3 regions of the Halobacillus sp. KGW1 genome follow, and region 3 is predicted to be linked to each of the others. Evidence: riboswitches for the same ligand, from Rfam matches in the RefSeq annotation. Region 3 holds a riboswitch; each other region holds the start of a gene.
The links. A riboswitch is a leader RNA that binds a small molecule or an ion and turns the genes downstream of it on or off. The one in region 3 is predicted to bind thiamine pyrophosphate.

Region 1 (4,191 bases), 730 kb from region 3:
ATCGATGGACTCAAGGAGGTCCGGTTCCTCTTCATTAAAGATGTTCATTCTCCGCACAGCGAAAGTAAGTATTTCCGTTCCAGAAGCCTCTACCGCTTCTTTTTGCACATCAAATGACGGATATTTTCCTGTTCCTAGCATCAATCTCGATGTAAATGTCTCGTTATTAATCTTCATTTTTCCTTCATCCTCCTCCTACGAAATGAACGATCTCCACGCTGTCCCCACTTTGAAGATGCTCTTTATCGTATTCTTCTTTATTTAGTATTTTCCGGTTAAGTTCCACAACAGAAAATCGTGTCCGAATATCTAATTGTTCCAGGAGATCAGCTACGGTGCTGTCTTCTCCTCTACATTCCACCACTTTCCCGTTAACGTGTATGTTCATAGACTCCTCCAATCTGAAATCTTGCCGGTGAAAACAAACCCTCATACTTCTTTGCAAACGTGCCTTTCTCAAACAAGCTCTGAATCAGTTTTCCTGTTGCAGGAGCAAGAAGGATGCCGTTCCGGTAGTGACCCGTTGCAAAGAAGATGCCTTTCTCTTGTGGATGCTCTCCGATGACCGGGCGCCCGTCCGACGTACCAGGCCTTACTCCGGACCACCACTTCTCAAGCGGCTCCTCTCTAAGCGCCGGGAAAACGCGAAACACCTGATCCATCAAGTCGGCAATTCCGCCGGCAGAAGTCGATTCGCTGCCATCCCCTTCTCTGGAGGTGGCTCCAATAACGATGCTTCCGTCCCTCTTCGGTACGACATAAAAAGAAGGAGAGAAGTAAGTTTCCTGAAACAACAGGTTCCTCGGTTTAATAGAGAAGCATTCCCCTTTCACTGGAACCATCGGGTTTGGTAGGCCTGTTTCCCTGAACCATGGTCCACTGTCTGCCCCGGCAGCGACGACGATACGCTCTGCGAAGATCTCTCCTTCATTCGTCGTCACCTCATATCCTTGTCCGCTCTTCCTTATGCGGATGACGAAGCACCCATCCTTAACGGTGCTTCCGAATGACCGTGCGCCTCGCTTAAACGCTTCAGCCACTTTTTCCGGTTTTACGTTGCCGTCCTCCCGCATCCATAAAGCCCCGGAGGACTTAACCCACGGATGACGGATTTTCATCTCTCGATCGTCCAGCCAGGAGAGAGAGGGAAAAGATTGCTGCTTCTCCTGCAGTTCTTTCGCCTCCCTCTCATCCAAAGCGATTTGGAGCATACCGTTTGTAGTCAGCTGAATGTCGATTCCGGAACACTGGTACAATTCTGTTTGCAATTCGTTATACATATCTCTGCTCTTGACACAAAATTCATGGTACAGTCCCGGCGTCCGGTTTTCCGTGTGGACCCCCAGCATCCCTGCAGCAGCCCCTGTCGCTCGTCTGCCACCTGTACCTTTATCCAGCACACACACATCGGCCCCTGCCTTACTAAGGTGATAAGAAATAGAATGACCGATGATGCCCCCACCAACGATTACCGTATCCCATTGGTTCTTCATGAAAGAATCGCCTCCCGATAATTTTCTGCTGCCGAAATTGGATCCTCCGCGTCGAAAATACCCGACTGCACAGCCACGCCTGCTGCTCCTGCCTTCCGCAACAGAGATATATGCTGTGGCTGAATCCCTCCGATAGCGAAAACAGGAATAGCCAACCCTCCGGTAAGCTCCATCAACGAGCTTATCCCCCTGGGTGGCGCGTTCCGCTTACTGTCCGACTGAAATATATGACCGAAGAGAACATAGTCCGCGCCTGCCCTTTGTGCTGTTCTGCCTGATTCCAAACTGTGAACGGAAACCCCTCTAACATTCCCTGTTCCTACCTTAAGATCATCCATACACCTCTCTGGATAATGGACGCTTCGATCCGTACGATCTGCAATTCCACTATGCTTGTGAACCGTCCACTTATCAGAGACATCCATCAAGTCTCTAAATGCAGCTTCATAATCCACCAGAGACTTTGAGTTATCTCGGTAAATGACAGTGTCGACATACGGATCAATGGCTGGAATTATACTCTTCAAGGTGACGGTATCCATTTCGTCTTTTGTAACGGCAAAAAGCTTCATTGCTTTGTTCCCCCTAATAAAAAATGCCACTTTCCAGAAGGAAAGTGGCATACTTGAACATACGTACACGTGAGTGCAGCGTGATTGTTTAGATATAACCGCCACTTTCCTCCGCTGGTTTGAGCCAGTTCAGGTTCAAAGAGTCCCGAAGTATCACTTCGATCTCAGCCTTTTCTTAAAGGCACCCCTAGTGCATGTGCTTATTGATTTTGTAATGCATGTGTTCATCCTACAATACATTGAAAATTTCGTCTACCATATTTTTGCAAGGTACTCCGTCATCTTTTCCTGAATGCTCTCCGTTCTGCATAGGTAACGCACGTCCGGCAAACGACGACAGCCCTGCCTTCATCATTGTAATACCGCGATGGATCTACTGGTTTACGTCCACATATCACACAACGTTTCCTGCCAAGCCACCGGTTCAAAAAATTTTTCATTATGCTTCGTCCCCCTTATCTTCTCTGTCTTAAAAAACACCCATATCTAGTTATAATATACCAGTATTTTAGTCCCGTAAATAATAGAGAAACAAAACATTTTGAAACACGAAATAATCTTGTTAAGATATGCTATAGGATTTTCCTAAAGAAAGAAGGTAAACGATATGACGAATACATCTTTTTCCGATACAAAAATATCCGTTCTTGACCTTGTCAGTGTAAAAGAAGGCAGGTCTACGAAACAGGCTTTTGAAGATACGATAAGCTTAGCCCAACACGCAGAAAAGCTCGGTTACAACCGATACTGGATGGCAGAACATCATAACATGCCCGCCATCGCAAGTTCTGCTACGGCTCTCGCTGTCAGTCACGTCCTTCACCATACGTCTGAGATCCGCGTTGGTTCCGGGGGTGTGATGCTTCCAAACCATGCACCACTGATTATAGCCGAGCAGTTCGGAACGCTGGAAACACTATTTCCGGGACGAGTCGACCTTGGACTTGGCCGTGCTCCGGGTACGGATCAAATGACGGCAAGAGCGATGCGCAGGCATTTGGAGAGTGATCCAAATGAATTTCCACAGCAGGTAGACGAACTTAGGGGATACTTCCGCGGGGATAACCCGGTCCATGCCTACCCAGGAGAAGGAACAGACGTGCCGATCTGGCTGCTCGGGTCAAGCGGGTTCAGCGCACAGCTTGCAGGACAGCTCGGGCTGCCGTTCTCGTTTGCAAGTCACTTCTCTCCGAACAATACACACGGAGCACTGAATCTTTATCGTGGAAGCTTCAAGCCATCTGGTGAGCTGGAACAACCTTATGCCATGCTCGGCGTCCACTTGATTGCAGCGGATACCGATGAAGAAGCGACAAGGCTTGCGACTTCACTGCAGCAACAGTTCTTGAATCTCGTGCGCGGCACGACAAAACTGCTGCAGCCGCCTGTAGATGATATAGAACAAGTTTGGACGTCTCAAGAGAAAATGGCCCTTCATCAACAGCTTGGTGCTTCAATTATCGGGAGCAAAGAAACCGTTAAACGGAAGCTGGAAAAATTCCAATCCGAAACACAAGCGGACGAAATTATGATCACCTCTCCGATCTATGACCATGAAGCACGTCTTCGTTCCTATGAAATCGTCTCAGAGATCATGAAAGAAACCAATAATCATTGATGTATAGAAAAAAGCCACGATTATTATATAATCGTGGCTTCTTTCTATACCTTCCAAAGCTTCTCTATAATTTCCTCCTGCACCCTTCTATGGCGTTCACCTGTCAAAAGACTTACCAGGACATAGATGACAAGTGCCGTAAGAACAGGCAGAATGACGGTATGCATCCCAAAAGGGTTATCCCAAAAACTGTAGATAATGATATAGCTGCCAACGCCGGTCAACATAGAAGCAAGTGCGCCGCTTGCGTTTCCTTTTTTCCAATACAAACCGAGCACGACCGGCCAGATGAACGCGGCTTCAAGCCCGCCGAAAGCGAATAAGTTGAGCCATATTAATAATTCCGGCGGCTGTATGGCCATAGCAAACACGAGTATTCCGATCATGGCAGTTACTCCGAAACTTATACGCTTTACTGTAGAATCGGAAGCATCCGGCTTTATATAGTTGATATAGACGTCTTTAACGACCGCAGAACTAACCAACAGCAACAGCGAATCAACGGTGG
Region 2 (4,191 bases), on a different contig from region 3:
CATTTGATGCGTTCTGCGAAAGCGTCTATGGCTATTGAAGGGTTCAGCTTGAATAAGAAGCAGGAATCATTAGTTAAGAAGTGTCTTACAGGAGCCATATCCCATAAAGAATTCGTCAAGCGGGCTTTGGAATTGTCCCGCCATGCCTAGTTCCAGGTATGGGGGTGAATCCTCCCGCTATTGTTATGCAGGGACTGATGTGCTGATTAATCACTATGACCTTATGGACGACAAGCAGCTGGAGTATATGGAGGCGATCCTTGCCACCCAGCGTTTGTCGGAACTGCAGGAAAAGCCTGTGGAAGGGGACTTCGACCTCAGACATTTGCAACGTATTCACGCCCGTTTATTTTCCGACCTTTATCCTTTTGCGGGCAATATCAGGACAGAGAATATCACGAAGGACGGGTTTTCTTTTGCGCAGGCCCGCTTCATTCAGGAAGCTTCTGTCCCGATCTTTGATTCTCTAATGAAGGAAGAGTGGGCAGGGATGGACAAAGAGGACTTAGCACGGAAACTGGCTCACTATATGGCGGAGTTGAACGTCCTTCATCCGTTTCGGGAAGGAAATGGTCGGAGCTTGCGTGAGTTCATCCGCACAATCGCCTTGGAAGCCGGCTACCATCTGGATTGGTCCTGTGTACCGAAAGAGGAGGTCTTTCAAGCGAGCATCGATTCAGTCAAGGATATCAGCAGTCTTTATTCGGTTATCCAAGCGTCGCTTGTTCCACTTGCCAAATGAGCAAAAGCCGGGGGAATCCCCGGCTTTTTATTCATCTTCTACAAGCACTTCCTTCTCCGGTCCTTCGTTTTCCTTAAGAACAATCTGCCACTGGTCATCGTCTTCATCAAATAGAATTTCCGCCACGGCGACAATTTTGTCATCTTCTACATCGGTTAGAGCGGAAGCCAAGGCTTCGGAGGTCGTCAATCGGGCCCCTTCTACTTCACTCATCTCCACTTCGGAAACCTTATCGGCAGGTGCCTGTTCTGGAAAACTTTCTTTAATGGGGCCGTCTGTCCAAACATCTACATATTTACCTGTCCATTCGTTGTCCGGAGCTTCAGACACCCACATCGCCCGCCCTTTTTCTTCTGACTCTGTAGTCGGAGTGACGACAAGGATACTGGATCCTTCCTGTTCCATCACATATCCGCTGATTTCTGCTTGCTCCGGAGGCGCCTCTGCTTCCGTTTCCTCATAATCCGAGCCGGCTGGTGCAGAACTGCACCCCGCCAAAAGAATCAAACAAGCGGCCCCCATCATTGTCCAGATGTTTCTCATTGTCATTCTCCTCTCGAATACAGATATTATTCAGAATATTGCACATGACAGAAGATACGAACTTTGTTATCATAAGACTCAACCAAGCAAATAGTACGATTCAACTACTAGGGGGGCCTTGTTACAGGCTGAGAGGAAAGCGTAAAGCTTTTCGACTCTTATGAACCTGATCTGGTTAATACCAGCGGAGGGAAGTAGTCAGACGAACGAATAGTTATTCATCGACTGTCTATGATCCAAGTCAGGTCCTCTCCAGGACCTGGCTTTTTTATTTTCTTATGGAAGGGGGGAATGTATTGAACCGTACACGTTTATTGACTATTATGGCACTGTTTGTTGCCATTGGAACATTCGGAGCACAGCTGCTCTGGTTCCCGGCAGGCATCGCGAAGGCATATCCTGTCCAACATGCGGTAAATGTCATGGCTGCTGTGATGCTTGGACCGCTGCCTGCTGCTGCCATTGCTTTCTGCATCGGCCTGCTGCGATTTCTTTTAGGGCTAGGAACACTGTTGGCTTTTCCTGGTGGAATGGTCGGAGCATTATTTGCTGGTTTGTTTTATCGGATATACAAACGGAAAGGGGCAGCTGTAGTCGGCGAGGTGATTGGAACTGGAATCATTGGAGCATTACTCGCCGTTCCGCTGGCTGGATTCATCATGGGCAGTGCGGCCGGAGCGTTTGCCTTTGTTCCTTCTTTCTTCATCAGCAGTCTGTCAGGAGCTGCCATCGGCTGGTTTGTGCTGTCACGTATCAAAGCAGAACAACTTCTATTACAACCATAATACACGGAAACTGCTAGGGGCGCGAATTATCGCTGAGATAAGGATTATCCTTTGTCCCTCAACACCTGATCTGGTTCGTACCAGCGTAGGGAAGTAGTCTGGACCTCTGCAATCCTCTAGTAGCTTCCGAATAACTCAGGGAGGCACCACTATGTCATTCTCCACTCAATTAAGAAAAGAAAATCAGGACGTGTTTGAAGCTATTTTTCACCATCCATTTGTTGAAGGTCTCGGAAAAGGAGAACTTCCGAAAGAAGCTGTCGCTCATTATGTGAAAGCGGACTTTGAATATTTGAATGCATTTATGCATGTGTACGGCATTGCTGTTTCCAAATCACCAAAAAGAGAAGATATTGAGCTCTTCAATGACCAGATCAACTTTGTGCTCCACAGTGAAGTGCATCCCCATAACAACCTGTGCCGATATATCGGTAAAGAATATGAGGAACTGCAGGGTTACCCGCTGCCACCGACAGCGGACCACTATATTAAACATATGCTCTACCATGCGCATATGGGCAGTATTGGAGAAATTATTGCCGCCTTACTTCCATGCCCCTGGACATATCTCGAAATCGGTAAAGAACTAACGAAAGCCTATCAACCGGACGAAAATCATCCGTTCTTTGATTGGATCGATTTCTATGCAGAGGAAGAAATAGGCGGATTGACAGGACAGCTTTGCGAGAAGCTTGATGCCTATGCAGAGCAAGCTTCAGACGAGGAGAAGAATAAGATGCGTGAAGCTTTCCGAAAGAGCTGCCAGCTGGAATTATCCTTCTGGGAAATGGCCTATACCGTCGAGGAATGGCCCGTAGCTGAGGGGGTTTACCGATGAACCGAGTGAAGTGTGCTCTTACCATTGCCGGAACGGATCCAAGCGGCGGTGCGGGTATCCAGGCGGATTTAAAGACGTTTCAAGAGCTTCAAAGTTATGGGATGAGCGTCGTCACTTCGGTAGTCGCTCAGAATACGACCGGCGTATCTGCGGTTCATCATCTTCCGGTCACGATGCTGAAGCAGCAGCTCTATGCAGTATCAGACGATATGCCGATCGATGCACTGAAAACAGGTATGGTGGCAACTATCGATATGATGGAGGTCCTTAAACAATGGCTGAAGGAAACAGAGGCTGCATACGTCATGGACCCTGTGATGGTAGCAACGAGCGGCGATCCTTTAATTGAGGAAAAGGCGAGGGATTATCTCAGGAAAGAGCTTGTTCCTTTAACAACGCTCGTAACACCGAACATACCGGAAGCGGAGTATTTGACCGGTAAGGTGATAGAGACGGAAGAAGCTATGAAAAAGGCAGCGGAAGAACTTGTCGAGGTTTATGGAGCTGGTGCAGCACTTGTCAAAGGAGGTCATCTGAGAGGTCATGCGGTCGATTATTTATATGATGGAAACGAGATGACCGTTTTGGAAGCAGAGCGAATCGATACGAATAACACCCATGGCACCGGTTGTACGTATTCGGCTGCGATCACGGCATACTTAAGCCGGGGCGATACGTTGAAAGAAGCCGTCCGTAAAAGTAAGTACTTTGTTACCGAAGCCATTCGTTACTCCTTTGACCTGGGAGCAGGAAGCGGACCCACCAATCATTTTGCCACCAGGAAGGAGACGATGAAAGGATGAACACCATCATAGAAAAAGTAAGAGAAAAGCGGCCGCTGATTCATCACATCACGAACCAAGTGGTCGTCCATTTCACAGCGAACGGTGCGCTTGCTTTCGGGTCTTCGCCAATCATGGCAGCCGCCCATCAGGAAGCGGCGGACGTAGCGATGTTGGCAGACGGGGTGTTGTTGAATATCGGAACATTGAATGATTACCAGGTGGAATCCATGATCTTGGCAGGAAGAGCCGCTAATGAGAAAGGTATTCCTGTCGTTCTCGATCCCGTCGGGGTAGGGGCGACCAAGTATCGTTATGAAGCATTTCAACGCATCGTAAAGGAGGTTCAACCGACGGTCATCAAAGGAAATGCAGGAGAGCTGGCTCGGCTGGTTGATATAGAAGTGGAGACGAAGGGAGTCGATTCTGTCGGGGAAGGGAATACCGGGGAAATTGTTCAAGCGGTTGCTGAAGCATTCCGAACAGCGGTCGTCTGCACAG
Region 3 (4,191 bases):
CGAATAAACGTCAACTTATCCGTATATTCCTCATAATCCGCTGTGAAATGACCGTCTTCGTTATTCCAAAGCTTGGTGAAGTAGCCGTCGACCTCCTGAAAAACAGGCTCTTCTCCGCTTCCTTTCATCACGACGTTCGCTTCCAGGTTCAAGTCTGCCAGGTTCCGTCTCGTATAGTTGGCGGAGCCGGCAATGATGACGTCTTCCTCTTCTTTATCTAAATAAAGCATCTTCGTATGGAATTGTTCGATATTCACATCATACCAGCGGAGATGGATGTTCTTATTCCCGAGACGCTGCATCTCTGCGGCTACGGGTAAATTAGGAATCCCCGTCTTCTCATGTCCAAATGACTGCTTGTTCGGGTCCATGATGATGTTCGCTTCCGCCCCCCGGTCTGCTGCTTTGTCAATCAGGTCAACGATCTTTCTGTCCGCAAGGTAATACATGCCGAGCCAGATCGTATCTCCTTTTCCAACATCCTTAAGTTCTTCCAAAATTGCCTGGTACGTCTTTCCTTCCGTGACGAACTTGGTCTTCACTGGACCATCCTGTTTTTCCCATTTCCTGTTCTTGTAATCCGGGAAATCAGCGTCGCCGGAATAACGGACAACTGCCTCCTCGGCTTCGAGAATGTCCCGGATGATCGGGCCTGTCATCTTGAACGCCACATTCTCATGGTAACCGCTCGCGTCATGCGGGTTCGCCGTCGATACGATTGCCGCATCTTCCGTCACAACGAGCTTCCTGTGATTCGCTTTAATATTCATCAGCTTCAAATACGAGCGCAGAGTGACATCGGGTGCATCTTTTGCGAGCGGGTTGCTGATCCAGCCGCCGTCGCCTGTCCCCATCCATGAAGCCGTCACCCTCCAGACGCTGGAGTAGAGCGGGTTGGAATCACGGAGCTCGTTCAGATCCGTCAGCACGACATCGACACCCCCATCCCTCAGCCGCTTGATCGATTCCGACTCATAAGACCCGTAAACCGTATTGATTGGATCGGTGATGAAAACGACCTTCAAGTCAGGATGCTTTTCCTTTTGGGCGAGAATGGCATCCACCAGGTTTTCCGACAGTGGCGGAAAATCTCTTTTTCCATCTGTGTAGCCGTTAAATAAAAACATATCTGCAACAATGAAATCCTCCGCCTCACCAATCATGGCGTTTATTTCATCGAATATCTCCGCGTCGTGAACCGTATTACCTTCTTCATCTTCATACGTGAGATCCCGAAAAAACTCCACGCCCGATAGTTCGTGCACGTCCCCTTCATAGGAGATGCCCTCAGGAAGCTTCTTCCACGATGTATGATAAGCGATCATGAAAACGAGTACGATAAATATAAGAATGACAATCAACCAAAACCGCTTCTTTCTAAAAAGCTTCTTCATTTCCAGCCCTCCTTTTATGTAACCAGTGCAATGGTATATACACTTCTACAGGAAGCATGAAACCCATATGCTATAAAATAGGGTCTCCCTCCCTATAAAAAATAGAAAAGCATCGTGCCGGAGCACGATGCTTTTAGTGGTTAAGGATTCCTAGGAGCGGGATGGGAACCTTGTATTATTCTTGTGTGAGCAGCTTCGGACGCTGCAGAAAAAGAATGATGAGGACGATACTGCTCAATACGAATGCAGGCAGCATATACCCCCCGTTATAGACGAGCGAATACAGCCAGACCGGCTGTCCTTCCGGCGCGAACTCCCCGTAAAAGACGATCCCTGCGAGAAAATGTCCGAAGAAACGCAGGAGACTCCCGACAAAGCAGCCGACAATGATCCAGCCGACGATCGCTTTTTTGTTTTGTTTCCGTACCGCGTTCCATACCGGCTTTGCCGCGACACCTGCAAGACCGATGACACCGAAAGCTACGAAGTAATCAAGAAACGTCTGAAGAGGTGTCATGATGTAAGCACCGGTTAAGATTTGATAGGCCCCGAGCAGCAGCCCGGTGGCGACTCCGCCTTTGATTCCCCAACGGAAAGCGATGATGAAGACAGGAACCATCGCGAGCGACACAGAACCACCCTGTGCCCACAATTTGAATGAAAGAAATGGAATGATGTCCAAAAGCAGTGCCAAAGCAGAGAATATAGCTACTTCGACAAGAAATAATACACGACGATTTCTCATCGTTATCTACCCCCAATAATTGAACACAAAAAAAGCAATGCCAAAAAGGGAAGCTTCCTGATGGAGGAGTCCCTTGTTGAGCATTGCACCATCAAAAAAGCCGCCATCCCTGCGCCAGTGCTAACTGACAGGTTCGAAGGGTCTGGACACAGCGTCCACTCTCAGCCGGAGGCTCCCCTTGAAGGCTTTATACCGTTTACTTTTCTTGATTTGTCTTCTATTATAGTCGAAACCACCCGAAATTACAAAGGCCTTTTATTTCCCGGGGAATGCTATTTCGTATTTGTGTACGTCTGGAAAAACTCCAGACTGCGCTCGATGATCAAGTCTTTATCATGGTCGAGCGTTGCGACGTGATAGCTGTCATCCAAATGGATAATTTCTTTATGCTCGGAAAAAACCGTTTCAAATATTACCTCGGAATTGTTCGGGGGCACGACATGATCCTCCCTTGAAACGAAAACGACGATCGGACAATGAATGCTGCTTAATAGATCCCTGGTCTTCCCCATGAGCATCGACAGCTCTCTAATCGATTTTACCGGTGTCCGATCATAGCCGAGCTCGTCACTTTCCGGATCTTTAATATCCGATCCAATCGCTTCAAGAAAGCGCTCCTCTGTGCTCGAGCTGTTCTCAAGCACCGGGATATCGATTGCTGCATTGATCGGGATGACGCCGGCGACCTTCTTCTTCCCTGCCACATATAAAGCAAGCGTCCCTCCCATCGACAAGCCGACGACGAAGATTTTTTCACAACGCGCTTCCAGCCAGTCAAAGGCTTCCATGACCGATTGAATCCAGTCTTCATGACTCGTGGACTCCATGTCCTCCGGCGTGGTGCCGTGCCCCTTCAGTCTCGGACAGACGACGGTATACCCGGCGCGGCCATATGCTTCTGCCAGCGGCCTCATACTTTGCGTCGTTCCTGTAAATCCATGGGATACCAGGATCCCTACCTCATTACCCTCGAACCTTATCTCTTCTGCCCCACTCATCACTGCGGTCATTTCGTTTCCTCCTGTTCGTTTTTCCTTTTCCTAAAACCGTCGTCAGCACTGCTTTCTCCAATATTCTCCAAGGCATGACCCGTTTCAGAAATACGTTGAACTTCACTTTCGCTCCGATTGGAAAGCGCAGCTTCCGTATTCTGTCCTGCTCGACCAACTCCGTCATCAATGCAGCTACATCCGACGGATTTTCGCGGCTGTCTCCATTCAACGCATTCCATAGTCCTTTTATGTAATCAGCATAGGGAGAATCAGGGTCATGGACAGCGTCCGGGAGTTCCATTCCGGCTGACCATATATTCGTTTGGTACGAGCCCGGCTCTACAAGAGCAACATCGATGCCGAATGGCTGGACCTCGAAGCGGAGGCTTTCTGTAAGCCCTTCGAGCGCATGTTTCGATGACACGTATGCCGATAACCCCGGGAATCCGATCAAACCGCTGACGCTGCTCACATTGATGATCTTGCCACGCTTCTGCTTCCGCATGAGCGGCAGAACTGCCTGGGTGACGGCGATGACCCCGAACACATTCGTCTCGAACTGACGTCTGTACGCTTCCAGCGGTATCTGCTCGAGAAAGCCGCCGATTGCAAAACCAGCATTGTTGACGAGAACGTCGACTGCTTCCAAATCGTTCAGCTTTTCTTTAAATGCAGCGATGGAAGCATCATCGGTCACGTCGAGCTTCCAAACCGTGATCCGGCTCCTCACGTGATTGGAAATCGCTGCGTCCTCGAATACTTCCGCTTTTTCCATGTTCCTCATTGTCGCGATTACCGAAAACCCTTTTTCCGCACATTTGACCGCCGTCAAATAGCCGAACCCACTCGATGCTCCGGTAATCAATACGGTTGGATTCATGTCATTTCTCCTCTCTGCTTCCTCATTCCTTATAACGTTCGATATCAAACACTTGTTTTCCTCTAATGCCCTCTGTACAAAAACACAATGGTTTCTCTGACGGGATTGATCTTATAAGATAAGTTCTTCCCTTTCTCTCCCGTACTTTCCCCTGTTCTCCCGCATATCACGGCAGGCAAA

Region 1: linked by a shared signal. The riboswitch ahead of AXG56_RS06445 (thiamine phosphate synthase) and the one ahead of thiT (energy-coupled thiamine transporter ThiT) in region 3 are both predicted to bind thiamine pyrophosphate.
Region 2: linked by a shared signal. The riboswitch ahead of tenA (thiaminase II) and the one ahead of thiT (energy-coupled thiamine transporter ThiT) in region 3 are both predicted to bind thiamine pyrophosphate.

Annotation. Positions count from the first base shown of each region.
Region 1 covers NZ_LSOC01000002.1:1,115,180-1,119,370, forward strand. Annotated here, with positions in the region: gene AXG56_RS06430 (thiazole synthase) at 1-177, opposite strand, end outside; gene thiS (sulfur carrier protein ThiS) at 185-388, opposite strand; gene thiO (glycine oxidase ThiO) at 372-1,493, opposite strand; gene AXG56_RS06445 (thiamine phosphate synthase) at 1,490-2,065, opposite strand; TPP riboswitch at 2,155-2,264, opposite strand; gene AXG56_RS06450 (LLM class flavin-dependent oxidoreductase) at 2,673-3,683, shown strand; gene panF (sodium/pantothenate symporter) at 3,728-4,191, opposite strand, start outside.
Region 2 covers NZ_LSOC01000003.1:910,682-914,872, reverse strand. Annotated here, with positions in the region: gene AXG56_RS13550 (hypothetical protein) at 1-150, shown strand, start outside; gene AXG56_RS13545 (Fic family protein) at 200-742, shown strand; gene AXG56_RS13540 (DUF3221 domain-containing protein) at 770-1,285, opposite strand; TPP riboswitch at 1,385-1,495, shown strand; gene thiW (energy coupling factor transporter S component ThiW) at 1,582-2,070, shown strand; TPP riboswitch at 2,076-2,179, shown strand; gene tenA (thiaminase II) at 2,222-2,908, shown strand; gene thiD (bifunctional hydroxymethylpyrimidine kinase/phosphomethylpyrimidine kinase) at 2,905-3,711, shown strand; gene thiM (hydroxyethylthiazole kinase) at 3,708-4,191, shown strand, end outside.
Region 3 covers NZ_LSOC01000002.1:386,060-390,250, reverse strand. Annotated here, with positions in the region: gene AXG56_RS02650 (phospholipase D family protein) at 1-1,394, opposite strand, end outside; gene thiT (energy-coupled thiamine transporter ThiT) at 1,570-2,139, opposite strand; TPP riboswitch at 2,229-2,328, opposite strand; gene AXG56_RS02640 (carboxylesterase) at 2,412-3,149, opposite strand; gene AXG56_RS02635 (SDR family oxidoreductase) at 3,103-4,011, opposite strand.